Regions from separate parts of the Dickeya aquatica genome, predicted to be linked through region 2. Evidence: predicted binding sites of a transcription regulator. Region 2 holds the regulator's gene; each other region holds the start of a gene.
The links. Region 2 encodes PurR, which represses purine synthesis genes. Its sites were predicted from a motif close to CANGCAAACGTTTGCNTG; they were not measured.
Positions count from the first base shown of each region.

Region 1: purE (5-(carboxyamino)imidazole ribonucleotide mutase) is a predicted target of PurR. The motif match lies at 5,163-5,180, and genes of this name have one in related genera.
Region 3: cvpA (colicin V production protein) is a predicted target of PurR. The motif match lies at 4,356-4,373, and genes of this name have one in related genera.

Region 1 is NZ_LT615367.1:1,156,784-1,167,169, forward strand. It holds gene DAQ1742_RS05300 (helix-turn-helix domain-containing protein) at 1-130, shown strand, start outside; gene DAQ1742_RS05305 (L-serine ammonia-lyase) at 198-1,568, opposite strand; gene DAQ1742_RS05310 (HAAAP family serine/threonine permease) at 1,628-2,911, opposite strand; gene purK (5-(carboxyamino)imidazole ribonucleotide synthase) at 3,427-4,497, opposite strand; gene purE (5-(carboxyamino)imidazole ribonucleotide mutase) at 4,494-5,003, opposite strand; gene lpxH (UDP-2,3-diacylglucosamine diphosphatase) at 5,226-5,948, opposite strand; gene ppiB (peptidylprolyl isomerase B) at 5,958-6,452, opposite strand; gene DAQ1742_RS05335 (DoxX family protein) at 6,795-7,217, shown strand; gene cysS (cysteine--tRNA ligase) at 7,515-8,900, shown strand; gene ybcJ (ribosome-associated protein YbcJ) at 9,019-9,231, opposite strand; gene folD (bifunctional methylenetetrahydrofolate dehydrogenase/methenyltetrahydrofolate cyclohydrolase FolD) at 9,235-10,104, opposite strand.
Region 2 is NZ_LT615367.1:2,732,046-2,742,431, reverse strand. It holds gene DAQ1742_RS12400 (MATE family efflux transporter) at 1-55, opposite strand, end outside; gene DAQ1742_RS12395 (riboflavin synthase) at 327-977, shown strand; gene cfa (cyclopropane fatty acyl phospholipid synthase) at 1,060-2,211, opposite strand; gene purR (HTH-type transcriptional repressor PurR) at 2,605-3,630, opposite strand; gene cydH (cytochrome bd-I oxidase subunit CydH) at 3,994-4,083, shown strand; gene DAQ1742_RS12375 (C40 family peptidase) at 4,268-5,314, opposite strand; gene DAQ1742_RS12370 (Grx4 family monothiol glutaredoxin) at 5,651-6,004, shown strand; gene rnt (ribonuclease T) at 6,052-6,729, opposite strand; gene gloA (lactoylglutathione lyase) at 6,873-7,280, opposite strand; gene DAQ1742_RS12355 (DUF1289 domain-containing protein) at 7,536-7,775, shown strand; gene slyA (transcriptional regulator SlyA) at 7,949-8,386, shown strand; gene DAQ1742_RS12345 (outer membrane lipoprotein) at 8,654-9,121, opposite strand; gene anmK (anhydro-N-acetylmuramic acid kinase) at 9,468-10,386, shown strand, end outside.
Region 3 is NZ_LT615367.1:1,329,609-1,339,994, forward strand. It holds gene truA (tRNA pseudouridine(38-40) synthase TruA) at 1-101, shown strand, start outside; gene DAQ1742_RS06065 (DedA family protein) at 173-835, shown strand; gene accD (acetyl-CoA carboxylase, carboxyltransferase subunit beta) at 1,068-1,979, shown strand; gene folC (bifunctional tetrahydrofolate synthase/dihydrofolate synthase) at 2,059-3,345, shown strand; gene dedD (cell division protein DedD) at 3,335-4,219, shown strand; gene cvpA (colicin V production protein) at 4,444-4,935, shown strand; gene purF (amidophosphoribosyltransferase) at 4,966-6,483, shown strand; gene DAQ1742_RS06095 (UbiX family flavin prenyltransferase) at 6,676-7,245, shown strand; gene argT (lysine/arginine/ornithine ABC transporter substrate-binding protein ArgT) at 7,645-8,424, shown strand; gene DAQ1742_RS06105 (histidine ABC transporter permease HisQ) at 8,497-9,186, shown strand; gene DAQ1742_RS06110 (ABC transporter permease) at 9,179-9,892, shown strand; gene hisP (histidine ABC transporter ATP-binding protein HisP) at 9,915-10,386, shown strand, end outside.

The DNA of each region.
Region 1 (10,386 bases), 1.6 Mb from region 2:
AAACACGGTGCCTGCCGCTCTGTCGGATGCGATGCCGAAACCGGTTGCCAGCGCCCTTGACTGGTATGTGTCGGCCGCAGAAAACAACCTTATCTGGTCATGGCCGGATAACGAGAAAAAAAACGCCTGAACAAAGGCAAAAACGCCGGGTGGTATCCCGGCGTGTAAAGGGTGATGCTGGGTGATGGCCGCGAAGGTTATTCGCACTGCACCACTTTAATGGCCAGCCCGCCGCGCGAGGTTTCACGGTATTTGGCATTCATGTCTTTGCCGGTTTCATACATCGTTTCAATCACCTTATCCAGCGACACCCGGGGTTCACTGGAACGGCGAATCGCCATCCGTGCGGCATTGATAGCCTTGACGGATGCAATCGCATTGCGCTCAATGCACGGCACCTGTACCTGGCCTGCCACCGGATCGCAGGTTAATCCGAGGTTATGCTCCATGCCGATTTCTGCGGCAATGCACACCTGTTCCGGGTTGGCTCCAAGCAACTCGGCAAGACCCGCCGCTGCCATCGAACAAGCGACGCCAACTTCCCCCTGGCACCCGACTTCTGCACCAGAAATTGAGGCGTTGGTTTTAAACAGGATGCCAATGGCTCCTGAGGCCAGAAAATAACGCAGGCAGGTATCGGGTGTGACCGGCTGAATAAAACGGTCATAGTAGGCGAGCACCGCGGGAATAATGCCGCAGGCACCGTTGGTTGGTGCCGTCACAACTCGCCCCCCGGCAGCATTCTCTTCAGAAACCGCCATGGCAAACATGTTTACCCAGTCCATGGCGTCCATCGGGTCATTGGAAAAGCGGCCATTGGTAAACAACAGGCGGTGGAGTGCAGAAGCGCGGCGCGGCACTCGCAGCGGGCCTGGCAGCACACCTTCGGTGTTCATACCACGGTGGATGGCATTCTGCATGGTTTGCCAGACTGCCGCGAAGTAGGCCTCAAGCGACTCACGGCCATGCATGGCAATTTCGTTTTTCATCATCACCGCAGAGAGCGACAGACAATTGTCGTGGCAGTGTTGCAGTAATTGTCGCGCAGAGTAGAACGGCCACGGAGCCTGCTCGTCCTGCGTTATGGGCTGGCCAAAGTGTTCCTGATCGACGACAAATCCGCCACCAATCGAATAGTAGGTCTTGCTATACAGCACATGTTGATGGGCATCCAGTGCACGAATGGTCATGCCATTTTCATGTAAGGGCAGATTTTCGGGCTGAAAACGCAGTGCGTGCTCCAGTGGGAAATTGACTTCATAGCGGCCATTGAGCAGCGGCAGGCGCTGCGTTTGCTGTACCTGCTGGATAAAGGCCGGAATAGCATCGATATCCACGCTATCGGGCAGATTACCTGCCAGCCCCATGATAATCGCGATATCGGTATGGTGGCCTTTGCCGGTCAATGCCAGCGAGCCGTAGACATCCACAACAAGGCTATCAACCAGCGGCATCAGCGACTGCTTGAGCAGGTCGTCAGTAAACATATTGCCAGCTTTCATCGGGCCAACGGTATGGGAGCTGGAAGGGCCGATACCAATTTTGAAAATATCAAATACGCTGACCATAGGAGGTTCCTTTCAGATGGTGCAGGCTGCATGTGCCTGCACCGGGGGGCAAACAGAGATTACTCGAACAGGGTGTAGACAATGGCGGTGATGGCAATCAGGCCCAGCAGGGTGACAAACACATTGCTCAACGCGCCGCTGTACTGACGCATTGCCGGAACTTTACGGATGGCGTACATCGGCATCAGGAACAGCAGGCAGGCAATAACCGGGCCACCCATCGTTTCTATCATGCCCAGAATACTGGGGTTCAGCGTGGCAACCAGCCAGGTGGTGAGCAGCATAAACAGCGCGGTAATGCGGTTTAGCCTGGCTACCGGAACGGTTTTACCCCGGCTACGCAGCATTTTTATCATCATGCCGTTAAGGCCTTCACCGGCACCCAGATAGTGACCGAGGAACGATTTGGAGATGGCGATGGTGGCAATAACCGGAGCCATGTATCCCATCACCGGGTTGTTAAAGTGGTTGGCCAGGTAAGACAGAATCGAAATGTTCTGTGATTTGGCTTCCATCAAATCCGCCGGGGAAAGGGCAAGCACACAGCTGAACACGAAGAACATCACTGTCAGCACCATCATGATGTGGCTGCAAGCCAGAATACGGGAGCATTTTTTCTCGGCGTTTTCGCCATATTCACGGCGTTTCGCCACCGCAAATGAGGAAATAATCGGAGAATGGTTAAAGGAGAAAACCATGACCGGAATAGCCAGCCATAACGTCGCCAGCAAGCTATTACCGGTAGTGCTATTTGTCAGCGAAATATTATGAAAAACAGTGGTATTCCAGTGCGGTACCAAATACAGCGCCAGCATCATTAATACGGCCACAAACGGATAAACCAGAACACTCATGGCTTTTACAATCATGGCTTCACCAAAGCGCACAATAAACATTAAGCCAAGGATCAGCAGTAATGATAAAACGGCGCGAGGCGGTGACGGCAAATGCAGCTGGTGAGTAATAAAGCTGTCAACCGTATTGGTAATCGCAACGCTGTAAACCAGAAGAATCGGATAAATAGCGAAAAAATAAAGCAGGGTAATTAATTTCCCTGCACCGGTGCCGAAATGCTCTTCCACCACTTCGGTAATATCTTCACCATTTTTTTTACCCGATAACACGAAGCGGCATAATGCACGGTGAGAGAAATACGTCATCGGGAATGCAATGATTGCCATAATAATCAATGGAATCAAACCACCAATACCCGCATTGATGGGTAAAAACAGTACGCCTGCGCCAATTGCCGTGCCATACAGGCCAAGCATCCAGACGGTATCTGTCTTACGCCAGGCTGAAGTTTGCTCCAGTACCTGGCTGCTATCTTGGATTGTGCTCATGAATGTTTCTCCTAGGTGAACACAGAGTATAAAAATACCGTACCGGCCACAGACCAATACAGAGATAATTCGCAGGTGCCACACAAGACATCATGTGAATTGTTGTCATGTTTATAGTGGCAGCATTTTATATCCTGAGCGTTGAGGAATAATAGTGAGGTGATCACAGAAACGAACGGAAGTAAATTATTTTAGCACTGAATAAATAAAAATAAAATATCATTATTGATGCCTTAAATAATTTATTTTCACTGGTATCTTTTTTGATGCGTTAATTAATTGGAGTGAATGAATAACATGAGGAAATAACATCGCTGGTAAATAAAATACGCCGAGTGAAAAAACAGCACAACGTATTCATGGAAAAATGATGTTATGGGAAGATGAGGCGACAGAAATATGGCCTGAAAGAAATAGGACATCATAAAAACACATCGTCATAACACCATGTCATTAACCCGATTATCACACCCTGTTAATATCGGGCAGGCTGGCTGCCCGATGACATATCCGTGTTAACCGCCCAGGTGCTTCCCGGCCCAGAGCAGGCCCGACTGATAAGCCTCTGGCAACAGCGGAGCCAGTTGGGTCAATGCGGTGCGCAGCGCGGTTTCACTGGGGTGATTCAGGTTCAGGTGGCCGACTTTTCGCCCTGCTCGTACCTCTTTTTCATACCAGTGCAGGTGAATCAAGGGGAGCGTTAACCACGCGGGATTCAGGTCGGTGCCAATCAAGTTCACCATCACCGACGGGCTGGCAACCACCGGTACTGGCAACGGCAGGTCGAGAATCGCCCGCAGGTGCAGTTCGAACTGGCTGATGGATGCACCGTTTTGCGTCCAGTGGCCGCTGTTGTGCACGCGGGGAGCCAGCTCGTTAATCAGCAGGCGATCGCCGACCACAAAGCACTCCATGGCCATCACACCAACGTAATTCAGGTGATTCATGATGGCCGACAGCATCTGCTCAGCCTGTTGCTGCAAAACCGCATCCGGCTCAGGCAGCGCGACGCTGGTGCGCAGAATGCCCTCTTCATGCAGGTTGTGGGTGAGCGGATAAAATACGCATTGACCTTGTGCGTTGCGTGCACCCACCAGCGAGACTTCGCCGGAAAACGCGATACCCTGCTCAACAATGCATTCACCGTAGCACTCGGCAGGCAGGCCTGGCTCCTCTGCGGGGCGGATACGCCACTGGCCGCGGCCGTCATAACCGCCGACACGGCGCTTGACGATGGCAAGCTCGCCAAGCGCGGCAAACACCTGGGGCCACTCTGATGCCGATGCCAGTAACTGCCAGGGCGCGGTCGCCAGATTGAGCGTATCCAGCAGCTGCTTTTGGCTATAGCGATCGGCCAGCCGTGGGAAAATATCGCGGTTGACGAAGGCGGGGTGCTGCGCCAACTGGCGGGTCAGCGCGGTTTCAGGCCAGCGTTCTATCTCTGCGGTGATAATGCTGTGCTGTACCGGAACCGACTCCGGCTCGGCATCCAGCCCGACGGGGTAAACCGCAATACCGAGCGGTTCACCGGCCTGACGTAGCATACGGCCTAACTGGCCGTTGCCCAGAACGCAAACCGGTTTCATGCCTCTTCCCTCGGGTCTGGGTGAGTGAGCACTTCGTCGGTTTGCGCCTGACGCCAGGCGGCAAGACGTGTTGCCAGCTCACGGTCATGGCGTGCCAGAATCTGCGCGGCCAGCAGCGCGGCGTTGGCCGCACCGGCTTTGCCGATAGCCAGCGTACCGACCGGAATGCCGCGCGGCATTTGGACGATGGAGTAAAGGCTGTCAACGCCGCTTAATGCTGCGCTTTGCACCGGTACACCCAGCACCGGCACCAGCGTTTTCGCCGCCAGCATACCCGGCAGATGTGCCGCGCCACCTGCGCCAGCGATGATGACATCAAAGCCGTTTTCATCAGCCTGCTCGGCAAAGCGAAACAGTTTGTCGGGCGTGCGGTGTGCAGAGACGACTTCGACGTGATAAGGCAGGTTCAGCGTTGTGAGAATGTCTGCGGCAAACTGCATGGTGGCCCAGTCACTCTTTGAACCCATGACAATAGCGATTTTCGCCGGGGCAGCGTTGGATGACATGCCTGTAATGCTCCTGTGGTTTGCATGACGATGGTGAGCTATCAACGACGATAGAACGTGGCGGTCATCGTGCGTGATGCGGTCATTGCGTGGCGCAACGGCGACCTGCCAGCCAAGCCACAGGTCGCGAGGGCGTAGAGCATATCATGAGCCAGAGGGGAGGAAAACGGTTGCGTGGCGATGAAAAGGGCTTCTGACGGCAAAAATTCGGTAAATCGCGTGTTACAGCGCAAAGGTGGTCAGACGCAGGCCGTCATGATTCACCTGCAAAACAGACCCCTGATGATGCCATGCCCCAAGTACGGCCCGCTCGGCGGTGAGGCCTGCGCCATCAATGTGATGAATGGCCGGGCGATGGGTGTGGCCGTGGATCAACAACGTCGCCTGATGGTGTTGCAACCGTGCTATCACCGCTGCGGCATTCACATCCATAATCGTCATGGATTTATGCTGATTGGCCTGCTGGCTGGCTGCACGCATCCGGGCGGCGATACTCAGGCGTAACGAGAGAGGTAATAACCTGAAAAGAAACTGAATCAACGGGTTGTGAACTTTGCGGCGAAAGCGTTGATACGCCAGATCGTCCGTACACAGCGTGTCGCCGTGCATTAACAGTGTGCGGCGGCCATACAGGGTGAGCACCGTTTCCGTCGGCAATAGCTGTAAACCGCTGCGACGGGCGAAGTGTTTACCGAGTAAAAAATCACGATTGCCGTGCACAAAGTAACAAGGGGTGCCGTTTTGCGTCAGGTCATGCAGCGCGTTGGCGACGGTGCTGTGCAGTGTCGCCGGGTCGTCGTCGCCTATCCAGGCATCGAACAGATCGCCAAGAATGTACAGGGCGTCAGCTCCCGGTGCCTCTTCACGCAGAAAACGCAGAAAACCGGCGGTGATCGCCGGTTCGTGCTCACTAAGGTGCAGATCGCTAATAAATAGCGTGGTCATGCAACTGAATTACTCGCTAACGGTGACATGAGTCACCACGACATCTTCTTTCGGCACATCCTGATGCATACCGCTGCGCCCGGTTGCCACGGCTTTGATTTTGTCTACCACGTCCATACCTTCTGCCACTTCGGCAAATACGCAATAGCCCCAGCCATTCATGCTTTCAGATTTGAAATTCAGAAAATCATTATCGACCACGTTAATGAAGAACTGCGCAGTGGCAGAGTGCGGGTCAGCCGTGCGAGCCATCGCCAGCGTACCGCGATTGTTCGCCAGACCGTTGTTCGCTTCGTTCTTGATGGGGGCGTTGGTGTCTTTCTGTTTCATGCCCGGTTCAAAGCCGCCGCCCTGGATCATGAAACCATTAATAACGCGGTGAAAAATGGTGTTATCGTAAAAACCGCTGCGGCAGTAGTTCAGAAAGTTTTCCACGCTAAGCGGTGCTTTATCCGCAAAGGTGTTAATCACGATGTCGCCGTGGTTGGTATGAAACGTAATCATAAATGAACCTTACTGTAAGCCAATACACAGAATAATGAGAGATGTTCACCAAGGCGCGAAGCCGCCAAGAGCGCTCTTATAACATAAGTGAATGGTTGAGTCAGCATAGGGGAGGGGCGTCAGTTAGTCTGATTGCTACCGTACGTTATTTTATTTCAAATTTATTCGTTTACCTTACCTATTTCATTGAATTTATTTGAAATACATTTTTATTGCGTTAAATCAATAATTGGTTTCATTTCGATAGGTTTTTTTACTTTCTAAATTTATTCTAACTGCGGTTGATAGTCACTCTCGTTAACGCACTGTTCATTCAATATTCACTATACAGGTAGGTAAATTATGTTAGACCGGATTAATCAGCTGTTAGACAACCCGGACGGCGGCAAGCTGGTTTTACGACTGGCATTCAGTATTCTGATGTTGTTTCACGGTGTTCATAAACTCATCGCAGGTGTCGGCGCTATTCAGGGAATGCTGGCTGCTCACGGCTTGCCGGGGTTTATTGCTTATGGTGTATTTGTCGGAGAGGTGATTACACCGGTTCTGATGATTCTGGGGATTTTGACTCGCCCGGCTGCGCTGTCTTTCTCGTTTACCATGCTGGTGGCGTTCCTGCTGGCACACCCTGAAGCGATTTTCACGCTGGATAAAACCGGTGCCTGGGGAATTGAGGGCGTGGCTGTCTATTTCTTTGCCGGTATTGCCATTGCCTTGCTGGGTAGCGGTAAATACTCTGTGATGAGTAATCCGCGCTGGCGCTAAATGCTATTGGCGATAAAAACGTGCGCTGATCGTGCTTGCGCGCTCACCACTGAACAAACCCGGCCATGGCCGGGTTTGTTCGTTTACCCCATCTGGATGATGAATAGCCGACAATGGCCTAATAATAGGTGCGTTGGCTTGCAATAGCGCAGGGTTCAGGTTTCAATACGCAGCTGGATCCGAAAACCGGATAAACACTGATTTTATTAATGATGCGTACCGCAGACTGTTTTGCGCACTTCCTGCGATGACCCCGTCCTGCGACCCCCTGGCTTGTGAACACCATGGAATGCCCTGATGCTAAAGATCTTTAATACCCTGAGTCGTCAAAAAGAGGAATTCAAACCCATTCACGCTGGCAAAGTTGGCATGTATGTGTGCGGGATAACCGTTTACGACCTGTGTCATATCGGTCATGGGCGTACGTTTGTGGCATTTGATGTGGTATCACGCTATTTGCGCTATCTCGGTTATGACCTGAAATATGTGCGCAATATCACCGATATTGACGATAAAATCATCAAAAGGGCGACGGAAAACGGCGAAACCATCGAACAACTGACCGGGCGTATGATTGCGGAAATGCACACCGATTTTCATGCGCTGAATATTCTGCCACCGGATGAAGAGCCGCGTGCCACCCGCCATATCGCCGATATTATCGAACTGGTGGAAAAACTGATTGCCCGCCGCCATGCCTACGTGGCGCAAAACGGCGATGTGATGTTCAGTGTCGATAGCGCCCCCGGTTACGGTGTGCTCTCTCGTCAGGATCTGGAGCAGTTGAAGGCGGGGGCTCGGGTCGAAATCACCGAAGTCAAACGCAACCCAATGGATTTCGTGTTGTGGAAAATGTCCAAAGCGGGTGAGCCAAGCTGGCCTTCGCCGTGGGGCAATGGCCGCCCTGGCTGGCATATCGAGTGTTCAGCGATGAACTGCAAACAACTGGGTGAGCAGTTTGATATTCACGGCGGTGGCTCGGATCTGATGTTCCCGCATCATGAAAATGAGATTGCCCAGTCTACCTGTGCGCATGGCGGGGATTACGTCAATTACTGGATGCATTCCGGTATGGTGATGGTTGACCGCGAGAAGATGTCCAAATCGCTGAACAATTTCTTCACGGTGCGTGATGTGCTACAGCACTATGACGCAGAAACCATTCGCTATTTCCTGATTTCTGGCCATTATCGCAGCCAGTTGAATTACACCGAAGAGAACCTCCGGCAGGCACGCGCCTCGCTGGAGCGCTTGTATACCGCGTTACGCGGCACCGATGTCACGGCAACGGCGGCAGGTGGCGAGGAGTTTGAGTGCCGTTTCCGTGAGGCGATGGATGATGATTTCAACACGCCGGAAGCCTATTCGGTATTATTTGATATGGCGCGCGAGGTCAACCGCCTGAAAACGGAAGATGGCGTGGCGGCCAATGCGCTGGCGTCGGCGCTGCGCCAGCTGGCTGGCGTGCTTGGTCTGCTGGCGCAGGATCCGGAAGTGTTCTTGCAAAATGGTGCCCAGACCGACGATAGCGAAGTTCAGGAGATTGACGCGCTGATTAAGCAACGCAATGACGCGCGTCAGGCGAAAGACTGGGCGCTGGCAGATGCCGCCCGTAACCGGCTGACGGAGATGGGCATTGTGCTGGAAGATGGCGCACAAGGCACCATCTGGCGTCGTAAATAAGTGACGTCACAAGCCGGATAGAACACGTTACCGGTTCCGTAGCGTATCAATAAGAAAGGCCCGCAAGCGGGCCTTTCTTTACAGTTCATTTCGAGAGTGACACGACGTACAGCAGGCCTTATGCCTGAACCGTGACGCTCTGCCCGTTAAAGCGCACCACCTGGCCGGCGAGGATTTTGCAGCGCTTGCGGGTTTCGGTGTGTCCATCCACCGTGACATCGCCTGCGGCAATCGCCAGCTTGGCGGCCGCGCCGCTTTCGCTCCAGCCTTGTAGTTTCAGCAAATCGCACAGTTCAACGTGCGGGTGTTTATCGAGATGGAAAATGCTCATTCGTTATGCCTGTGTGAGGGGGTCGTGGTATTCCTCGCACGCTTGCAAGGTGTTTTGAATCAGTGTGGCGACCGTCATCGGGCCGACACCACCGGGAACCGGTGTAATGTAAGCGGCGCGCACGTGTGCTTCTGCGAAGTTAACATCGCCCACCACCTTGCCATTTTCCAGCCGGTTGATGCCGACATCAATAACGATAGCACCCGGTTTTATCCACTCACCGGGAATAAAGCCCGGCTTACCGACCGCCACCACCAGCAGGTCAGCATGTTCGACATGATGACGCAGGTCTTTGGTAAAACGGTGGGTAACGGTGGTGGTGCACCCGGCCAGCAGGAGCTCCATGCTCATCGGGCGGCCAACAATATTGGATGCGCCAACGACAACTGCGTTAAGACCAAACATGTTGATGTTGTAACGCTCCAGCAACGTCACGATACCGCGTGGTGTGCAAGGGCGCAGCAGCGGCGCACGCTGGCACAGGCGGCCGACGTTATAAGGGTGGAAACCGTCAACGTCTTTATCCGCAGCGATACGTTCAATGACTTTGGTGTTGTCTATCCCCGCAGGCAGTGGCAATTGCACCAGAATGCCATCGATGGTGGCATCCGCATTCAGTTCATCGATTAACGCCAGCAGTTCAGGTTCGGTGGTGGTTGCCGGTAAGTCATATGATTGGGAAACAAACCCGACCTCTTCACACACTTTACGTTTGCTGGCGACATAAATCTGTGAAGCCGGATTGTCACCGACCAGCACGACCGCCAGCCCCGGCGCGCGTTTACCCTCAGCTAAACGCTGCCTGACGCGCGCGGCAACTTCGTCTTTCACCTGCTGCGCAATCGTTTTACCATCAATAATTTTTGCAACCATGTACAGAAAATCCATCATTTTCAATGCGGGGGATGACGCCTATTTTGGCAGAAGCTGTGCGGGCTGTCAGGCGTTGTATCGTGATTAATTGCGATGTTTGCCGCATTAACGGCCTGTCCGCACCGCCTGATGGCTGTATCTCAATAAGGGAAGGCCCGCAGGCCAGCACGGTTGTCACCCGTGCGGCGGATAGCGGGCCGCGCCAGTCGTGCCGGTGAAAAGTGGTGCTTATGGCTGACAAATAACAGAAAAAACATGAATTTTTCGGAGCACACGAGATCG
Region 2 (10,386 bases):
TGACGGGGATCGCCAGCGCCAGCAGATGGCGCGCTTCTGATAAATACTTCTGCACAAAAACCTTCCTAGAACAGGATTGAGAGAGATCTCGCTACGAGAAAGACAATCATCCTTTATTCGTAAAAAAAGATAATGCATTGTAACGATTTACCCGTCGTAAACCAATGCCTGAACTGGCTGGTGAGTTCCGTTTGGTTTTCCTGTCAATCTGGTGCACACTGCCGTTCATTCGATGAATACGTTTGCGGGTTATTCCAATATAAGGAAAAGACGCGACGGTTGTATTCATCGCGTTTATTCCCGATTCAGGAGGCCAGAACACCATCATGTTTACCGGTATTGTTCAGGGCACGGCGACGGTCGTGTCTGTCGATGAAAAACCCAATTTCCGCACTCATGTTATCCAGTTACCTGCCGAACTGCTGCCGGGCCTGGAGCCTGGAGCCTCTGTGGCGCATAACGGCTGTTGCCTGACGGTAACGGAGATTGACGGCGATCGCGTGAGTTTCGATTTGATCAAAGAGACATTACGCCTGACTAATTTGGGTGATATCCAGGTGGGCGATCGGGTTAATGTTGAGCGTGCAGCCAAATATGGCGATGAAATTGGCGGGCATGTCATGTCCGGCCATATTATGTGCACAGCAGAGATAGTAAAGATCCTGACCTCAGAAAATAATCACCAGATTTGGTTCCGTCTGTCGGATGCCACGCTGATGAAATATGTGCTGCACAAGGGGTTCATCGGTATTGATGGTATCAGCCTGACGGTAGGGGAGGTGACACGCAGCCGCTTCTGTGTTCACCTGATCCCGGAAACGCTCCAGAGGACGACGCTGGGGCAAAAGCGGCTCGGTGATAGCATCAATATTGAAATAGACCCGCAAACACAGGCGATTGTTGATTCGGTTGAGCGCGTAATGGCAGCACAGCTGGCCCGGCAACAGGAAGAAGCGGCGTCAGCGCAGGACGAATAACCCTCACCCGGCGGCAAAGCGTGTGATTATGCCGCCGGATTATGCTTCCTGGATGAAACCGTGAGGTCTTGTGCCGAACCGATTAGCGTGCGACGTGCAGACCTCCTTCAACCCCCTCAACGCTAAACAGCACCTGCCAAAGCTGAATATTGCGTGCGCGGAATGCACCTGCGCAGGCGTTAAGGTAATAGCTAAACATGCGCTGAAAACGCGTGGAGTAGTGGCTGGATAAAACAGGCCAGTGTTGCTGGAAGCGTTGATACCATGCCATCAGTGTACGGTCATAGTCGGCACCAAAATTGTGCCAGTCTTCCATGACCAGATAAGGTTCGCTGGCGGTTGCGATATGTTGAACCGAAGGCAGGCAGCCATTGGGAAAAATGTATTTATTGATCCAGGGGTCGACTTTCAGGTTGGTCGCATTTGCTCCGATGGTGTGGAGTAAAAATAGCCCATTGGGCTTGAGGTTACGCCTGATTGCCTGAAAATAGGTGTCATAATTTTTAGGGCCAACGTGTTCAAACATCCCCACAGAAACAATACGATCAAATGGCTGGTGCATGTCACGGTAGTCTTGCAGCAGAATAGACACATCCAGGCCCTGGCAGCGTTGCTGTGCCAGCGTCTGCTGCTCACGCGAGATGGTAATACCGGTCACGCGAACGCCATAATGGCGTGCGGCAAAGGCTGACAGGCCTCCCCAGCCACAGCCGATATCCAGTAAGGTCATTCCCTGGCGTAGCTGCAATTTTTCGCAAATCAGATGCAACTTGTCTTGCTGTGCCTGTTCGAGCGTTTCGGCGTGTTTCCAGTAAGCGCAAGAGTACTGCATGTGCGGGTCAAGCATACGTGAGAAAAGATCATTACCGAGGTCGTAATGCGCCTTGCCCACCCTCCATGCGCGGCGGCGGGATTGCAGGTTTATCACTCTTGCCAGCAGTACCCGCAGCGTGTCATGCAAACGGTGCGGCAATTGGTTTTCCAGCCCGGCACGTAAAGCGCGATGAAAAAACATATCCAGGCGCTCGCACTCCCACCAGCCATCCATATAACTTTCGCCGAGCCCCAGTGAACCTTCCCGCAATATCCGTTTGTAGAAATTGGGATTTTTCACCTGTATATCAAACGGGTGCGAGCCATTGATAGTAATACCAGCGCCCGCCAGCATATTATTGACTATCTGGAACCAGGACGTGCCAGCACTCCCCAGATCCTCTGCGTAAGATGAGCTCATCACTTCCCCCCTACCTTGCCAACATTGCAGTGCAAGGAATTCGTTAGACCATTGTACCCATGAAGAACATTCGGTGGACTCAATCCATCGTCTGGCCCTGAAGACTCAGCGGTATTCAAGAGAAAAGCGGCTACGAAAGGCGTCTGCCACTGGGCGCGGAAAGGCGGTGGTGATTATGCGCACCGTGGCGCTCAATGAGCAGGGCAGCAAAATGGGCGATGTGAGGAGCCATCACAATCCTGCATCGTCACATGATGATTATTGTCGTTAAAGGCAATGACAAGTTTATGACTGCCCGCGCCTGTCGGCAAGATTCGACTGGCGTGGGCCGCACAATAGATTCAATCAGGCGGGCTGAAAGTGAACCCCACAGGCATGAAGATAAGGGGCAATTTAGCGGCGATAGTCCACAAACGGGCCATCAGCAACGGAGCGGCGCTCTATCAGCGTTGGGTGAACTTCGATAGTCTGTGCTTCTTCACGTTTGCTGGTAATGCGATCAAGCAGCATGGAGAATGCGGCCTGGCCGAGGCGCTCTTTGGGCTGATGGATGGTAGTCAGTGCCGGAGTGAAATAGCGCGCATGGCGAACGTTGTCATACCCTATCACCGAAATATCCTGAGGTACCCGCAAGCCCAGCTCATCAGCCGCACAGATAGCGCCCATCGCCATGATATCACCACCACAGAATACCGCGGTGGGGCGGTGTTTTTGTGCCAGAATCTGGTGCATGGCTTTATAGCCGGACTCTGGTTCGAAGTCGCCTTGCACCACCCACTCTTCGCGTATCGTAATATCGGCTTCCTTCAGCGCTTTAAGAAAACCAAGGTAGCGCCCGCTGCCAGTGTTACGCTCTTGTGAGCCGGGGATCGCACCAATATCGCGATGCCCGCGCTCAATCAGATAACGGCCTGCCATATAACCGCCCGCGAAGGCGTTATCGATAATTGTGTCGGTAAAATCGCTGTGCGCTTCCCCCCAGTCCATCACTACCATGGGGATATGACGGTAATCGGCCAGCATCGACAACAGTGCCGGTGGATATTCAGCACACATCACCAACAGACCATCGACACGCTTTTGTGCCAGCATCGACAGATAAGCGCGCTGCTTGTCCAGATTGTTGTGGGAATTACACAAAATCAGCGTATAGCCTCTGGCATAACAACTGTTTTCTACCGCTTCAATAATTTCAGCAAAATAGGGCGCTTCACTGGATGTGGCCAGCAAACCGATAGACTTGGTGTGATTCACTTTTAGGCTGCGTGCCACCGCGCTTGGCGAATAATGTAACTCCTCGATGGCGGCACGCACCGCAGCCTTGGTTTCTTCGGCGACGAAACGTGTTTTATTGATCACGTGTGATACGGTTGTGGTCGAAACGCCTGCGCGCTTTGCCACATCTTTAATCGTTGCCATCTTAGGTGACTCCTGAACAGTTGTAACAGCAACGTATCTGTTACAGCAGTAAATATGTTGTTAATCGTTTGCCTGCGTGAATTCTTCTCCAGCCAAACACTATTTTCAGGAGGAGACATGCCGAAGTGTAGCCGGAAGGGGAGCCGGGAGGGCGGCCAACGCAGTGCATACAGTAAACCGCGAATTTTGGCCGATTTAACTCAAAAGTGGAAGAGGTAATTCGTGTTATCTCTGTGATGGGGAAAGCGGTTTTTTTAAACGTCCTTCATATAATAGGCAAGATATTGATTATGCTTTTCATCGGTATCCATCTATTCTGATGATGTGATGGCCCACCGATTTGTCAAATACAGGAGATGGTTTATGGATACGAATTTGAAAATGTCGTTGTTCACGACAGTCGTTGCGCTGACGGTGATTGTGATATTTAGCATGAGTGCGGTGCTGAATTAACCCTGAGTACGCGGAGACTCACCATTGGCTGATGGCTCCTCTCGCGCAGATGTGATATCACCGCGGCCGCATTTTTTGTCGCGTGCAAAATAATGATGAAACAAGCCCCGAATGAGCAGATGCGCTTTCGGGGCTTGTTTCATCTGGTGAGGGGGCTGGCGGTAGAGTTATGACAGTGGTGTCATTAGCGCATGGTTTTTGGCGTAACCACACGGCGAGCGCCTACGTAGTGATCCTGCCAATAATCTTCACTTAACTTGCTGATTTTTATGTCAGAGCCAGTTCGGGGCGATTGAATAAAGCGGCCATTACCAAGATAAACGCCAACGTGATCTGCTGCACCACGATTTGTTATCCGAAAGAACACCAAATCGCCGCTTTCGAGTTCGCTCTTCTTGATGGGGGCGGCATCGCGTAAATGGAACATTTCGTTGGCCGTTCGTGGAATGGAAATTTTCACCACGTCTTTGTAGGCGTAATACACCAGCCCGCTGCAATCAAAACCAGAAATAGGGTGTCGTCCCCCCCAGTGATAAGGTTTGCCAATCTGGCTCATGAGCTTATTCATTGCCGTTTGCTTGGCGTGCTGATAGCGCTTTTGGTGTGCCGGGTTCATGGCTATGCCTGACTTGCTCATCTTATCGTTTTTATTCTTACCATGATGGGCATTGGCGGCTAGTGTCGCTGTATGCGTAGTGGCAGATTTGCCTTTTTGGTTTTTTGCCGTGGTATGCCCGGAGCCAGAGTGTGGCTCGCTGTTCGGGTGTTTGGCACTGGCGTGAGCGACTTTTGTCGGCTGCGTGTGCGCATTTTTTGCCTGTTCAGTGAGGGTTTTCTTAGCGTTTTTGCCCGCAGGTTGTGATGATTTAGCAACAGAACCTTTCTCTTCTTTTTTATCTTTTTTACTGTTGCTGGCCGTGTGACTGCGTGCGGCTGTCGAAGCTACAGCTGCTTTGCCTGTGGCTGCTTTGGTGTGTGAGGTGGCAGTCGTGTGGCTGGCGGTGTTAGCCGATGCTGTTGTGTGTTTTTGTGCTGGTTTGGCCGGTGTGGCACTGGCGCTTTTTTTAGCACTTTTCGCCGTCTTATTTTTTTTAGCATCATCCACGGCTTTATTCGCCGTCGCCACACCGCTTTTGCGTGGTAAAACAGCGTTACTGTGAGGCGTAGCCTGTGCCAGATTAAAAAACAGATTACTGAAAAATAATAAAAAAAGCGTAATAAATAACCGCATAATAATGCTGACCGAATGGTGTCCTCAATCGTTCAATCTTTACAGTATTCCCCAAAATGGCCTGATAAAAAAGTGGGGATAGGGCTTTTATTACTACAAAATAGTGAGAAAACGTTAACAACGGCCATTTTTTGCTTAATTATCCATCAGCAACCGCTGATTGAGCGCAGGGAGAATGCGAAATCGTAAAACCCTACAAAAGATAGCGTTTTTTTGTGGCCATCGCTATCGTTAGAATACCTGATTATAGAACGAGAAGCGGCGGGGTGCGCCTGGCCGCAATTCTATGCCCGACATTAACTGATAGGGCATCACGCGCTTAAGGAAGCATAAACCATGACGACCACAATTGAAAAAATTCAGCGTCAGATCGCTGAAAACCCGATTCTGCTGTATATGAAAGGTTCTCCCAAGCTGCCAAGCTGTGGTTTTTCTGCCCAGGCGGTACAAGCGTTGTCAGCATGCGGTGAGCGCTTTGCCTATGTGGATATTTTGCAGAACCCGGATATTCGTGCCGAATTACCTAAGTACGCTAATTGGCCGACGTTCCCGCAACTGTGGGTTGATGGCGAACTGGTTGGGGGCTGTGACATCGTGATTGAAATGTATCAGCGCGGGGAATTGCAACCACTGATCAAAGAAACCGCCGATAAGTACAGACTCCAGCAAGGGGATGAATCCCAGGCTTGATGCGGGCCAGACATCAGGCAACGGCTGTTGCCTGATGTCGTATGGCGTTATTCTTCTGCGCCGATAGCAGACGGCGTGCCACTCTCTGTTCCAGCCGAAAGCGGCCACCCGCCAAGGCGTTTCCAGCGATTGACCAGCTCGCAAAAAAGTTCTGCCGTGCGTTCAGTATCATATAAAGCCGAATGTGCCTGACTGGCATCAAACGTAATACCGGCTGCGATGCAGGCTTTGGCCAGCACGGTTTGGCCGAGTACCAGGCCACTGAGTGCCGCGGTATCAAACGTGGCAAATGGATGGAAAGGATTGCGTTTAAGGCTGCAACGTTCAGCCGCCGCCATGAGAAAACTGTGATCAAAGGTGGCGTTGTGCGCTACGATGATGCCCCGATTACAGTCTTGATCTTTAATGCCTTTGCGTACCTGTTTGAAGATTTCGTGCAACGCTTCGTATTCACTGACCGCACCCCGCAACGGGTTTTTCGGGTCGATGCCGTTGAAGGCCAATGCTTCCGGGCGCAAAATTGACCCTTCAAAAGGCTCAACATGGAAATGCAATGTTTCGTCTGGTTTTAACCAACCGCTTTCATCCATTTTCAGCGTAATAGCCGCGATTTCCAGTAATGCATCGGTTTTCGCGTTAAATCCTGCTGTTTCCACATCGATTACCACGGGATAAAAACCACGGAAACGTGCATTCAGGGCGTTCAGGTTATGTTTTTCGGCCATTCGTTTTTTAATTTCTTCAGCAACATACAATGCACATTATGGCAAATTCTGCCATGGGATGCAGCAGGCAAGCAGGTCACGCCGCCCGATGACGGCGAAAGGCAGGTGTCGGCTGACACCTGAAAAAGAAAACCGGCAGGAGGTCAGTTCCCCAGTCCCTGGCCGGCCTGAGCACGTTCAATCAGCTCGATTTTATAGCCATCAGGGTCTTCAACAAACGCAATAACGGTGTTACCGCCTTTAACCGGGCCTGCTTCACGGGTCACTTTGCCACCTGCCTGCCGGATACGCTCACAGGCACCCGCAACATCATCGACGCCCAGCGCGATGTGACCAAAAGCGCTGCCCATCTCGTAACTGTCTACACCCCAGTTATACGTCAGTTCAATGACTGAACCGTCGCTCTCCTCGTTATAACCGACAAATGCCAGAGAGTATTTATATTCCGGGTTTTCGCTGGTGCGCAGTAAACGCATGCCCAGTATTTTGGTATAAAAATCAATGGCGCGTTGCAGGTCGCCAACGCGCAGCATAGTGTGAAGTAAACGCATAATGACCCCTATCTTGAGACTGTGGGTTAACTGCCACTGACGGTACAGGCGAGTGACTTGCCTGAAACAACAGAGGCCGAGTATAGCGTTGTTGCCGGGCAGAGCACAAATATCTGGCCGGTTGTGTGCCGGTGATTGGCTGGAAAAAGCGGCGATATGCGGTAAAATGGCGATTATTCGCGTATTGGCCTGATGCCATACTTGCCAGTGACAACGATCAAGGCTTCAATAAAAGAGGTCTGATAAGGAGGTCTTGTGGCGGAACAGCTTGAGCTTTTTCCCGTTCCTAATCCCTGTCGTGGGATCTGTCAGGCCGATGACCGTGGTTTTTGTCGTGGCTGCTTGCGAAGCCGCAATGAACGTTTTAATTGGCAGGCCATGAGCGATGCGCAAAAACAGGATGTGCTGCGTTTGTGCCGTCAGCGTATGCGACGCGCTCAGCGAAGTGAAAAAAATTCAACGTCTACGCAGACAGATCAACCCACCTTGTTTTAAATGACATGGTGATATTTAATGATATAAATTAAGTTCAGGATCATTTTTAATTAATTATTATTTGCTAGAATGGCACAACAACAATAAAACATTTTCTATTTAACGTTCGTTTTAAATCAGAGTTGATTGCAATCCAGGGATGTATCTTAGTACGCTAACTATAAGGAGAAGTGATGGAATTGCCGTTAGGTTCTGATTTAGCCCGGTTGGTTCGTGTATGGCGAGCTTTGATTGATCACCGATTGAAGCCGCTGGAGCTCACGCAAACGCACTGGGTCACACTGCATAATATCCACCAGTTGCCGCCTGGACAGTCCCAGATTCAGCTAGCGAAAGCCATAGGAATAGAGCAACCTTCGCTGGTAAGGACATTGGATCAACTTGAAGATAAAGGATTAATTACCCGCCATATATGTACCCACGATCGTCGTGCCAAGCGTATATTGTTAACCGATATGGCAGATCCCATCATTCAGGCGGTTAATGATGTAATTGATCAAACGCGTAGCGAAATATTAGATGGCATTACACCGCAAGAGGTCGATGAACTGGCGACAATTATCTCACGACTGGAAAAAAACATTTTAGCACTGCATGAGAGCCAATCCTGATTAATAGAATAAGTAAATATTGTGACGAATCGCTATTTGATTTTTAGTAACACTAATGTGAATTATTGTTGTGAAAATTTCGCAAAACGAGATCAGTCACATTCGCCTCTGAATAATTTTAGGGGGCAGAGCAGCGACATTGCAGCGATGCACATACGGGTGGTATTAGCATGTTGTGGCGGTGCGGATGCGCAGAACAGACTAGCAATGTGAAAGGAAATAAAGAGAAACAATCACCACCAAACGGTGGTGATTGTTTTTCAGGAATTAACGTGCAGAAACGGTGACAGCGCTGCCGTTGCTGGCCATTGCTACGCGCTGGCCTGCGTGGAACTTGGTGTCGCCCTGCTTTTGTACCACCATGATGGTTGTACCATCATCTTTACGAATTTCCAGCTCAACGCCCTGAACGCGGTTTGCGGCACCGCCGATAGCATTACCAGCCAGAGCGCCTGCGCCTGCGCCAACAGCCGTCGCGACGGTTTTACCTGTACCGCCACCGAGAGTGTGACCCAGAACCCCACCCAGAATAGCCCCGCCAACGGTGGCCACAGCATTATCTTTATCGCCAGCCTGAATCTGTACCGGACGAGTAGAAACAACGGTGCCGTAGGTCACAGTTTGAACTTGTTTGGCATCAGATGCACTGTAAACGTCTCCTGACAGGGTGCTGGTATTGGCACAACCGGCCAGAGTGATACTCGCAAGAGTGATCACGAGAAAACGTTTCATCATAAAAAAGCTCCTTTTAATATTGCTGTTATTGCTGCGTCGGGGCGTGCAGCCTGAGCCGACGAATTATCTACTGCTTCATGAGGGTGGGTGAAAGAACGATGCCACCGGTTTAAATGCTGTTTAAGATAAAACAGTACACGTCAATATTGATAATAAACGTGCGACGAGGTTCCTTGTGAAGCCTCTTTTTTCTTAAAAAACGTGTCAAACGGTTATTTTTTACCAGAATTGGCATCCGCCTGACAAAAAAGACAAAATCTGACCGTAATATACTACCTGTGTGCTAGTCTGTCGCGCAAATGTAAAGGTGGCGGTAACGTTATTTTCCTAATTTAAAGGTAATCCAATGAGGTCGGGAAGATATATTGGTGTGATGTCTGGAACCAGTCTGGATGGTGTTGATGTGGTGCTGGCGGCTATCGATGAGTCTACCGTTGCCCAACAGGCCAGCTACTGTCACCCCATTCCCCCGGAATTACGCCGGGCCATTTTGGCGATGAATCAGGGTCAGGCGGTAACGCTCTCGGCACTGGGGCAATTGGATACCCGTCTGGGATCACTGTTTGCCGAAGCCGTACAGGCCTTGTTGCGCCAGACCGGACTGAGCGCCAGCGATATCACGGCAATTGGCTGCCACGGGCAGACCGTCTGGCATGAACCGCAAGGGGATGCGCCATGTACGCTGCAAATTGGTGATGCTAATCGTATTGCCGCCATGACAGGGATTACCACCGTAGGGGATTTCCGACGAAGGGATATGGCATTAGGCGGTCAGGGCGCTCCGCTGGTGCCGGTATTTCACCACGCCTTACTGCAACACCCGGTCGAGCGTCGCATCGTACTGAATATCGGCGGTATTGCGAATATTTCGGTACTGGCTCCAGGGCGTGCGGTAAAAGGCTATGACACCGGACCGGGTAATATGCTGCTCGATGCCTGGGTGTGGCGTAACTGTGGGCTACCTTATGATAAAGATGCTGCCTGGGCGATGACCGGACACGTCAATAATGTGTTGCTCAGTCATCTGCTGTCCGATCCCTATTTCGGCCTGCCTGCACCCAAGAGTACCGGGCGAGAGCACTTTAATCTGGCCTGGCTTGAGCGGCAACTGGCACGTTTTTCGATGTTACCCCCACAAGACGTGCAGGCCACCCTGGTGGCATTAACCGCCGAGAGTATTGCCGGGCAAGTGCTGCTTACCGGCGGGTGTGAGCGGGTATTGGTGTGTGGCGGTGGGGCGCGAAATCCGTTATTGATGAGCCAGT
Region 3 (10,386 bases), 1.4 Mb from region 2:
AAGCGGATGGGTTATATCTGGTGGCGGTGGATTACCCATCGCGCTTTGACATCCCTTCTGCGACGATGGGGCCGTTGTTTTTACCCGATGATGTGCGGTAACAGTCGTCATCGGCCGTAAGCGCGTCGTGATGTCAATAGACAATCTTGGTGAGGATTAAGGCGTAATCATGCTGGATTTTGTGCGATTCATTATAGATTTTATCCTGCACATCGATGTGCATCTGGCCCAACTGGTGGCGCAGTATGGCGTTTGGGTTTATGTCATTCTGTTTTTGATCCTGTTTTGTGAAACCGGGCTTGTCGTGACGCCATTTTTACCTGGCGATTCACTGCTGTTCGTGGCCGGTGCGCTGGCGGCATTACCGGGTAACGACCTGAATGTGCACCTGATGGTGGCGCTGATGGTGGTGGCGGCGGTATTGGGTGATGCGGTTAACTATACAATTGGCCGTTTGTTCGGCGAAACGCTATTTAGCAATCCGCAGTCGCGTATTTTTCGGCGCAGCTATCTGGAACGCACCCATGTATTCTACGAACGCCACGGCGGTAAAACGATAATTCTGGCGCGATTTGTGCCGATTGTGAGAACATTCGCGCCCTTTGTCGCGGGTATGGGGCATATGCGCTATCGTGAATTTGCGCTGTATAACGTCACCGGTGCCTTGCTCTGGGTGTTGCTGTTCACCTATGCGGGTTACCTGTTCGGCGACTTGCCGTTGGTGCAGGAGAACCTGAAGTTGCTGATTGTGGCGATTATTTTCATCTCCATCCTGCCGGGGTTGATTGAGTTTTGGCGGCATAAACGCACGCTGACGCGGCAAAATATGAAATAAATGAAAAGTTATTTTAACATCCGGTTTGACCAGTTTTTTATCCACACACCCGGATCGTTATGGTTTAATGAGCAGCATTTACGGCTGGGTTTGCATTAACCGGCCTTCATGCCACTGTCTGGTTTCGGCAACATGCGGAATTAAGACATCGCTTTATTGGCGGCGTTGCCAGGGACGGGGTAACGTGTAGCAGCGTACTGGCTGGTGCCAGGTTCAAGCAGAAAGGTTATCAATGAGCTGGATTGAACGAATTCTTAACAAAAGTAATGTCACACCCACCCGTAAGGCCAATATTCCTGAAGGGGTGTGGACGAAATGTGACAGTTGCGGTCAGGTGCTTTACCGTGCCGAACTGGAGCGCAATCTGGAAGTGTGCCCGAAGTGTGATCATCACATGCGTTTATCCGCCCGGGCCCGGCTTCATGCGTTTCTTGACAAAGACGGCATGGTGGAGCTGGGCAGTGAGCTGGAGCCAAAAGACGTTCTGAAGTTCAGAGACTCCAAAAAATACAAAGATCGCATCGTTGCTGCGCAAAAGCAGTCTGACGAGAAAGACGCGCTGATCGTGATGAAAGGGACGCTTTACGGTATGCCGGTTGTGGCGGCTTCCTTCGAATTCTCCTTTATGGGGGGCTCGATGGCGTCGGTCGTTGGTGCTCGCTTTGTGCGGGCGGTAGAGCAGGCGCTGGAAGATAACTGCCCGCTGGTTTGCTTCTCGGCCAGTGGCGGTGCCCGTATGCAGGAAGCGCTGATGTCGCTGATGCAAATGGCAAAAACCAGTGCCGCGCTGGCAAAGCTGCGCGAGCGTGGTTTACCGTATATTTCGGTGCTGACTGACCCGACCATGGGCGGTGTGTCCGCCAGTCTCGCTATGCTGGGCGATTTGAACATTGCCGAGCCCAAAGCGTTGATAGGTTTTGCCGGGCCGCGAGTCATTGAACAGACAGTGCGTGAAAAACTGCCGCCGGGTTTCCAGCGCAGTGAATTCCTGCTGGAAAAAGGCGCGATTGATATGATTGTGCGCCGTGCAGATATGCGTTACAAACTGGCCAGCATTCTCTCCCGGTTGACGCATCGCCTGGAGCCACAGGAATCTGCCGGTGCGCGACCATCCGCTTCGGCCGAACCACAAAGTGAAGCCTAATCAATGATGAGCCGGGAACAAGGCGGCGTGGTTGCCCTGTTCCCGATGGCCATCAACCGTAAGTCAGCGAACGGGACTCATGGACAATCTTCAGACACCTCAAGCCACGTCGCCTTTGGCCGCGTGGCTTCATTATCTTGAACATCTGCATAGTCAGGCCATCGAACTGGGTCTGGATCGTATCCGCCAGGTCGCAGAACGGCTTGATCTGTTGCAACCCGCCCCTCGGGTCTTCACCGTGGCTGGCACCAATGGTAAAGGCACCACCTGTTGTACCCTCGAATCTATCCTGAGCGTTGCCGGGTTGCGGGTTGGGGTATATAGCTCGCCACATCTGTTGCGTTACACCGAGCGGGTGCGTATTCAGGGGCGTGAATTGCCTGAATCATCGCACACACACGCGTTTGCCGCGATTGAGGCCGGGCGTGGCGAGATTTCACTGACTTATTTTGAATTCGGTACGCTGGCGGCGTTGTGGCTGTTCAAACAGGCGCAGCTTGATGTGGTGATTCTGGAAGTTGGTCTTGGCGGGCGTCTGGATGCCACCAATATCGTTGATGCCGATGTGGCGGTAGTCACCAGCATTGCGCTGGATCATACCGACTGGCTGGGCAATGATTGCGAAAGTATTGGCCGAGAGAAAGCCGGTATCTTTCGTGCGGGCAAGCCTGCGGTTGTGGGTGAGCCTGCCATGCCGGCGTCAATTGCTGACGTAGCACAGGAGAAGGGCGCGCAATTAATGCGCCTGGGTGTTGACTGGCAATTTAGTGCGTCTGCTGAAAGCTGGCGCTGGCAGAATGCTCACACGCATTATGATGATTTGCCGTTGCCACCTATCCCGCTGGCTAACGCGGCCACGGCGCTGGCAGCATTACAGGCCAGTGGGTTGACTCCGGGCATTGAGGTGATTCGTCAGGGGTTACGGCAGGCAACGTTACCGGGACGTTTCCAGGTCGTGAGCCAGCATCCTTTGCTGATTCTGGATGTGGCGCATAACCCGCATGCGGCGGCCTATCTGGCGACCCGACTCTCGGCATTGCCGCCTCATGGCAAAATCCGGGCTGTGCTCGGCATGCTGGCGGATAAAGACATTCCCGGTACGTTGTTGCATCTTAAACCGCAGGTGGATGAGTGGTATTGTGCACCGCTGGAGGGGCCTCGTGGTACCCGTGCGGAACAACTGGCACAGCATCTGGCCGCGTGTGACATCGTGTCCAATGTGGCTCTGTTTTCAACTGTCACCACCGCCTGGCAGCAGGCAATGCAGGACTCTGCTCCGGAAGATGTGGTGATTGTTTGCGGTTCTTTCCATACTGTCGCGCATGTGATGGCGGCATTAGAGGAGAGTGGAACGCATGGCGAGTAAATTCCAAAATCGTCTGGCTGGTACAGTGGTACTGGTTGCACTCGGCGTTATTGTGCTGCCAGGCCTGCTGGATGGTAAAAAAAAGCACTACGAGGATGAGTTTGCCGCTATTCCACTGGTGCCAAAACCGGGGGATGCGCTGGAAGCTGAGTCATTGCCTCCGGTGAGCCAGTCATTACCCGCGCAACCGCCCGAAGGCGCGGGGGCCGCAGTACAGCAGGGAAATGATCAGGACGAGGATGAGGATGTACCTCAGCCGGCACCCGGTGGACAGACCGCCCGTAGCAGCACACCGGCAGCCCGGCCCGCACCGACTCCGGCACCGATTGTCAGTGAGCGTCAGCCTGTCGCGCAGATAGCGCCTCCCGCCATGAAAGCGCAGCCTGTCAAACCGGAAGTAAAAACAGAACTCAAAAAACCAGAACCCCGGCCGAAGCCGGAACCCAAACCGGCGGAGAATAAGCCGGCCGATGCGCGGGTGCCGGTCAAACCGGATAACCGCACTGTTGAGGTGTCGGGTTCGGCGGCGAAAACGGTTGAGAATAAGCCCGCGGAAAATAAAACGCAGGAAAGTAAACCGGCAGAAAAGCCGGTGGAAAATAAACCTGCCGTGCAGGAACCATCGCCCGCGGGTCAGGCGTTTGTAGTGCAGCTCGGGGCATTGAAAAATGCGGATAAAGTCAACGAAGTCGTCGCAAAATTACGCTTGTCCGGCTATCGGGCTTATACGGTGCCATCAACGCCGGTAGCCGGCCAGATAACCCGGATTTACGTCGGGCCGGATGCATCGAAGCAAAAACTGCAATCGGCCTTGGGCGACTTGCAGCAATTAAGTGGGTTGAGCGGCCAGGTGCGCGCTTATAGTGCACACTAACCGCCATTCAGGGTGTTTACTGGTGTTCAGGCGTGTTTGCCTCTCCTGCCCGGTGAAAGACACCGCCCGCTATCTGTAAGGTGGCGGGCGGTTTTTTTTATTTCGTTGCTGACGGAAAAAACGGCGGGAAATACGCTACGCAAACGTTTTCTTTTTCTGTTAGAATGCGCCGCGAACAGGATGAGCGGCGCGATAACTGTCATCGTTCATAATTAGGATAGTTCATGGTTTGGGTTGATTACGTCATCATCGGTATTATCGGATTCTCGGCTCTGGTCAGTCTTATCCGGGGGTTTGTTCGTGAAGCGCTGTCGTTGATAACCTGGGGCGCGGCATTTTTCATTGCCAGCCACTACTATGTTTATCTTGCGGGCTACTTCACGCGATTCAGTGATGAACTGGTGCGTAACGGTATTGCTATCGCCATTCTGTTTATTGCGACGTTGATTGTGGGTGCGGTCGTTAACTATGTGATTGGGTCACTGGTTGAACGCACCGGGCTGTCGGGCACTGATAGAGTACTGGGCATTTGCTTTGGTGCGCTGCGCGGTGTGTTGATTGTCTCTGCACTGCTGTTCTTTCTGGATACCTTCACCGGTTTTTCACAGAGTGCTGACTGGAAGCAGTCCCAGTTAATTCCGCAGTTTAGTTATATCATCAGGTGGTTTTTTGACTACCTGCAAAGCACGTCGAGTTTCTTGCCACGGCACATCTAGCGGTGGCAGCGCTGATGAGGAAAAGACCACATGTGCGGTATTGTCGGTATCGCCGGTTTTACACCGGTCAACCAGTCGATTTATGACGCGTTAACGGTGTTACAGCACCGTGGGCAGGATGCCGCAGGCATCGTCACCATTAATGATGCCAACTTCTTTCGCCTGCGCAAAGCGAATGGCCTGGTGAAGGATGTGTTTGAAGCCCGGCACATGCAGCGGTTGCAGGGGAATATGGGTATAGGCCATGTGCGCTACCCTACGGCGGGCAGTTCCAGTGCTTCAGAGGCGCAGCCTTTCTACGTTAACTCCCCGTTTGGAATGACGCTTGCGCACAATGGCAATTTGACCAACGCGCATGAGTTGCGCCAAAAGTTGTTCGAAGAAGGCCGCCGTCATGTCAATACCACGTCGGATTCTGAGATCCTGCTCAACGTATTTGCCAAAGAGCTGGACCGTTTTCAGCACTATCCATTGGAAGCCGATAATATTTTTGCCGCTGTTGCTGCTGTTCATCAGCAGATTCGCGGCGCATATGCCTGTATCAGCATGATTATCGGCCACGGTATGGTGGCGTTTCGTGATCCTAACGGTATTCGCCCGTTGGTGATTGGCAAACGCTTACTGAGCGACGGCCGTAACGAATACATCGTTGCCTCAGAAAGTGTGGCGCTTGATACGCTGGGCTTTGAGTTTTTGCGTGATGTGGCACCCGGCGAAGCGGTATACGTTACCGAGAGCGGTCAACTGTTCACCCGCCAGTGCGCAGAGAACCCGAAAAGCCATCCGTGCCTGTTTGAATACGTGTACTTTGCTCGGCCAGACTCGTTTATCGATAAAATTTCGGTCTATAGCGCCCGGGTGCGCATGGGGCAGAAGCTGGGGGAAAAAATTGCCCGCCAGTGGGAAGAGATGGATATCGATGTGGTTATCCCTATTCCTGAAACCTCCTGCGATATCGCGCTGGAAATCGCCCGTATCATCAATAAGCCCTATCGTCAGGGGTTTGTGAAAAACCGCTATGTCGGCCGTACCTTTATCATGCCAGGCCAGCAAACCCGTATTAAATCAGTGCGCCGCAAACTTAACGCGAACCGCGCGGAGTTTCGTGGCAAGAATGTGCTGCTGGTCGATGACTCGATTGTCCGTGGCACCACCTCCCAGCAGATTGTGGAGATGGCGCGTGAAGCCGGTGCCCGCAATGTCTATCTGGCCTCAGCTGCGCCGGAGATTCGCTTCCCGAATGTGTATGGCATTGATATGCCGAGTGCCAACGAACTTATCGCGCATGGCCGGGAAGTGGAAGAAATTCGCCAGATAATCGGTGCTGACGCGTTAATTTTTCAGGATTTACACGATCTTATCGAAGCTGTACGCGAAGATAACCCGGAAATCGTACAGTTTGAATGCTCGGTATTTAACGGCGTGTATGTCACTAAAGATGTCGATCAAGGGTATCTGGATTATCTGGAAGGGTTACGCAATGACGATGCCAAAGCGTTGCGCAGCCAGAATGAGGTGGAAGACCTTGAGATGCATAACGAAGGCTGACAGCCAGCCATCGTTAGCCAAAGGGGAGCGCAGGCTCCCCTTTTTTATCATCCCCCGGTGCTTTTCCCCTAAAGCCACGGCAAGGGGCAAACCCTGACTGCCGGTTATTCTTGCCAATTGCCTGATGATACGGCAAAGTCAGCGCACATATTGAGTGCCGCGCAGCTGTGGCGGTGTGATACAGAGGTAGCAATGAAGCGACTGATTGTCGGTATTTCCGGGGCCAGCGGTGTTATTTATGGTGTCAGGCTGTTACAGGTGCTTCAGCCTGTTGCTGATATTGAAACCCATCTGGTAATGAGCCCGGCCGCCCGGCAAACGCTGTCGCTTGAAACTGACCTGAGTGTCCGGGATGTGCAGGCGTTGGCTGATGTGGTGCATGACTCCCGTGATATTGCCGCCAATATCTCATCCGGCTCTTTTCGCACCGCCGGAATGGCGATTCTGCCATGTTCGATTAAAACGTTATCGGGTATTGCGCAAAGTTATACTGACAGTTTGCTGACCCGTGCAGCCGATGTGGTGTTAAAGGAGCGTCGCCCGCTGATTTTGTGTGTGCGTGAAACTCCGTTGCATGTGGGTCATTTGCGGTTGATGAACGCCGCCGCAGAAATGGGGGCGGTGATCATGCCTCCGGTGCCCGCGTTTTATCATCGCCCACAAACTGTGCAGGATATTGTCGATCAAACGGTGAATCGGGTGCTGGATCAGTTTGATATTGCGCTGCCAGATGAACTGTTTACGCGCTGGCAGGGTGCATAACCCTTTCATTTATAAAAATAAGCTGGTCTTTATCTGACATCATGGGCAATGATGTCCTCCCCCTGCGGTGCACTTTTTTGTTGCGTTGAGCATTGTTAGTGCATTGTTACGCACAATATTGGTGCGACCGATGCAGGCTGGCGTTGCTGCATAATCCACCATTTTCATGTGAGTTGAGATAATTCATTGATTATATTGATATGATTATCATGATTACCGTGCATGACTTTATGCAGTAATGCATATCTTTTATGGCATAAACTTTGCAAAGTTTCGCAAACAATGTGCATTAACACATAACGCGCATTAACACACAACGCAATGCGGTTTATTACGACGGGCTCCCGTCTGTTTTTCCTATCACTTAGGCAGACACAATCATAAATTAAGGGTAATGCGATGAAGAAAATGTTAAAACTTTTGCCCCTTGCTCTGGCGCTGGCTGCGGGTAGTGCTTTCGCCGAGGTGCCGAAAAATATCAAGATTGGTACAGACCCAACCTACGCGCCGTTTGAATCGAAAGATGCCACGGGTCAGTTGGTTGGTTTTGATATCGATTTGGCAAAAGAGCTGTGCAACCGCATTCAGGCTAATTGCACCTTCGTCGAAAGCGATTTTGATGCTCTGATCCCGTCACTGAAAGCCAAAAAAATTGATGCCATCATCTCTTCGTTATCGATTACGGAAAAACGTCAGCAGGAAATTGCGTTTAGCGACAAGCTGTATGCTGCCAATGCCCGTCTGATTGCCAAAAAAGGCTCACCGGTGCTGCCGTCTCTTGAGGCCCTGAAAGGCAAGCGCGTTGGGGTACTGCAAGCCTCTACCCAGGAGGCGTATGCCAATCAGTATTGGCAGCCTAAAGGGGTGGAAGTGGTGGCTTATCAAAATCAGGATCTGATTTACGCTGACCTCTCTGCCGGGCGCATTGATGCGGCATTTCAGGATGAAGTCGCCGGTAGTGAAGGCTTCCTGAAACAATCAGCCGGTAAAGATTATGCGTTTGCCGGGCCTGCGGTAAAAGATGACAAACTGTTTGGCGTGGGCACGGGTATGGGGCTGCGTAAGAACGAAACCGAGCTGAAAGCAGCATTGGATAAAGCGTTCGCCGCGATCCGCAAAGACGGTACTTACGACAAGCTGGCGAAGAAGTATTTTGATTTCAATGTGTATGGCGAGTAAGCCTTCCTGATTAGCCTCTGCCAGCCCTTACCGGACTGGCAGAGATGAGCCTTTTTTGAGCGGATTGATGTCATGCTGTATGGCTATAGCGAATTAATCATGGATGGCGCGAGCATGACGCTGCAACTGGCGTTGTGCTCACTGGTGTTGGCACTGGTCATTGGGCTGGTGGGAGCGGCGGCCAAACTCTCCCCAAACCGGCTATTGTCTGGTTGTTTTTCCGGTTACACCACCCTGATCCGTGGCGTGCCGGATCTGGTATTGATGTTATTGATTTTTTACGGCTTACAGATGGCCCTGAACAGCCTGACTGAAGCGCTGGGCATGGATCAAATTGATATTGATCCACTGGTCGCCGGGGTGCTGACGCTGGGGTTCATCTATGGAGCCTATTTCACGGAAACCTTTCGTGGAGCCTATCTGGCGGTGCCCAGAGGGCAAATTGAAGCCGCCGTCGCGTTTGGCTTTACGCCATTCAAGGTGTTCCACCGCATTATGTTTCCCTCGATGATGCGTTTTGCTCTGCCGGGGATCGGCAACAACTGGCAGGTTATCCTTAAGGCGACCGCACTGGTGTCGTTACTCGGCCTGAGTGATGTGATTAAAGCCACGCAACTGGCGGGCAAGGGTGCGCATCACCCCTTTTTCTTTGCCATGGTTGCCGGTGTGCTCTATTTGGTTTTTACCACCTTGTCTAACGGGGTGCTGTGGTGGCTGGAAAAACGCTACTCACAGGGTGTGCGGAAAGTGAACTATGAGTGAGATCTTGCAACAATACTGGCAGGCGTTGCTGTGGAGTGACGGGTATCGCCTTACCGGGCTTGCCATGACGCTATGGCTGCTGATTGCTTCTGTCACCATTGGTGGGGTGATGGCTGTTTTTCTGGCCGTGGCGCGTGTTTCGCCGCGTCGCCGTTACTGGCTACCGGTCTGGGTCTTTACCTATGTGTTTCGGGGCACTCCGCTGTATGTGCAACTGCTGGTGTTCTACTCCGGTGTTTATAGCCTTGAGTTTGTGCGTGGTACGGACTTGCTCAATGCGTTTTTTCGCAGTGGCCTCAACTGTGCCATTCTGGCGCTGGCGCTCAATACCTGCGCGTATACCACGGAAATTTTTGCCGGGGCGATTCGCTCGGTACCGCACGGCGAAATTGAAGCGGCGCGTGCCTATGGCTTTTCACGTTTCAGACAGTATCGCTGCATTATTTTGCCCGGTGCACTGCGCATCGCGTTGCCTGCCTACAGTAACGAGGTCATCCTGATGCTGCATTCCACCGCGCTGGCATTCACCGTTACCGTGCCGGATTTGCTCAAAGTGGCGCGTGATATTAATGCGGCAACCTATAAACCGTTTTACGCCTTTGGTATTGCGGCGGTGATTTATCTGGTGGTGTCATTCGTGCTGATATCGCTGTTTAGAAAAGCCGAGCGCCGCTGGTTGCGGCACCTTCATACCCGTTCTCACTAAATCACGCAGGAACAGAGAAAGCATGCAGAATAATAAGCTGATGGTGACGGAATTACGTAAGCGTTATGGTCAGCATGAAGTGCTCAAAGGCATTTCATTGGCGGCTAAAGCCGGGGACGTTATTTCCATTATTGGTTCATCAGGGTCGGGTAAGAGTACGCTGTTGCGGTGTATTAACTTTTTGGAAAAACCGTGTGAAGGCTCTATTCATGTGAATGGACAGGAAATTCACATGGTGCGGGATAAAGACGGGCAGCTCAAAGTGTTTGATAAAAAACAGTTGCAGCTGTTACGCACCCGCCTGACGATGGTATTCCAGCACTTTAACCTGTGGAGCTTCATGACGGCGCTGGAAAACGTGATGGAAGCGCCAGTGCAGGTGCTGGGGTTAAGCAAGGATGAGGCACGTAAACGGGCGGAGTTTTATCTCAACAAAGTGGGGATCACCGGCGTGTCACAGGAGAAATATCCGGCTGACCTCTCTGGCGGGCAGC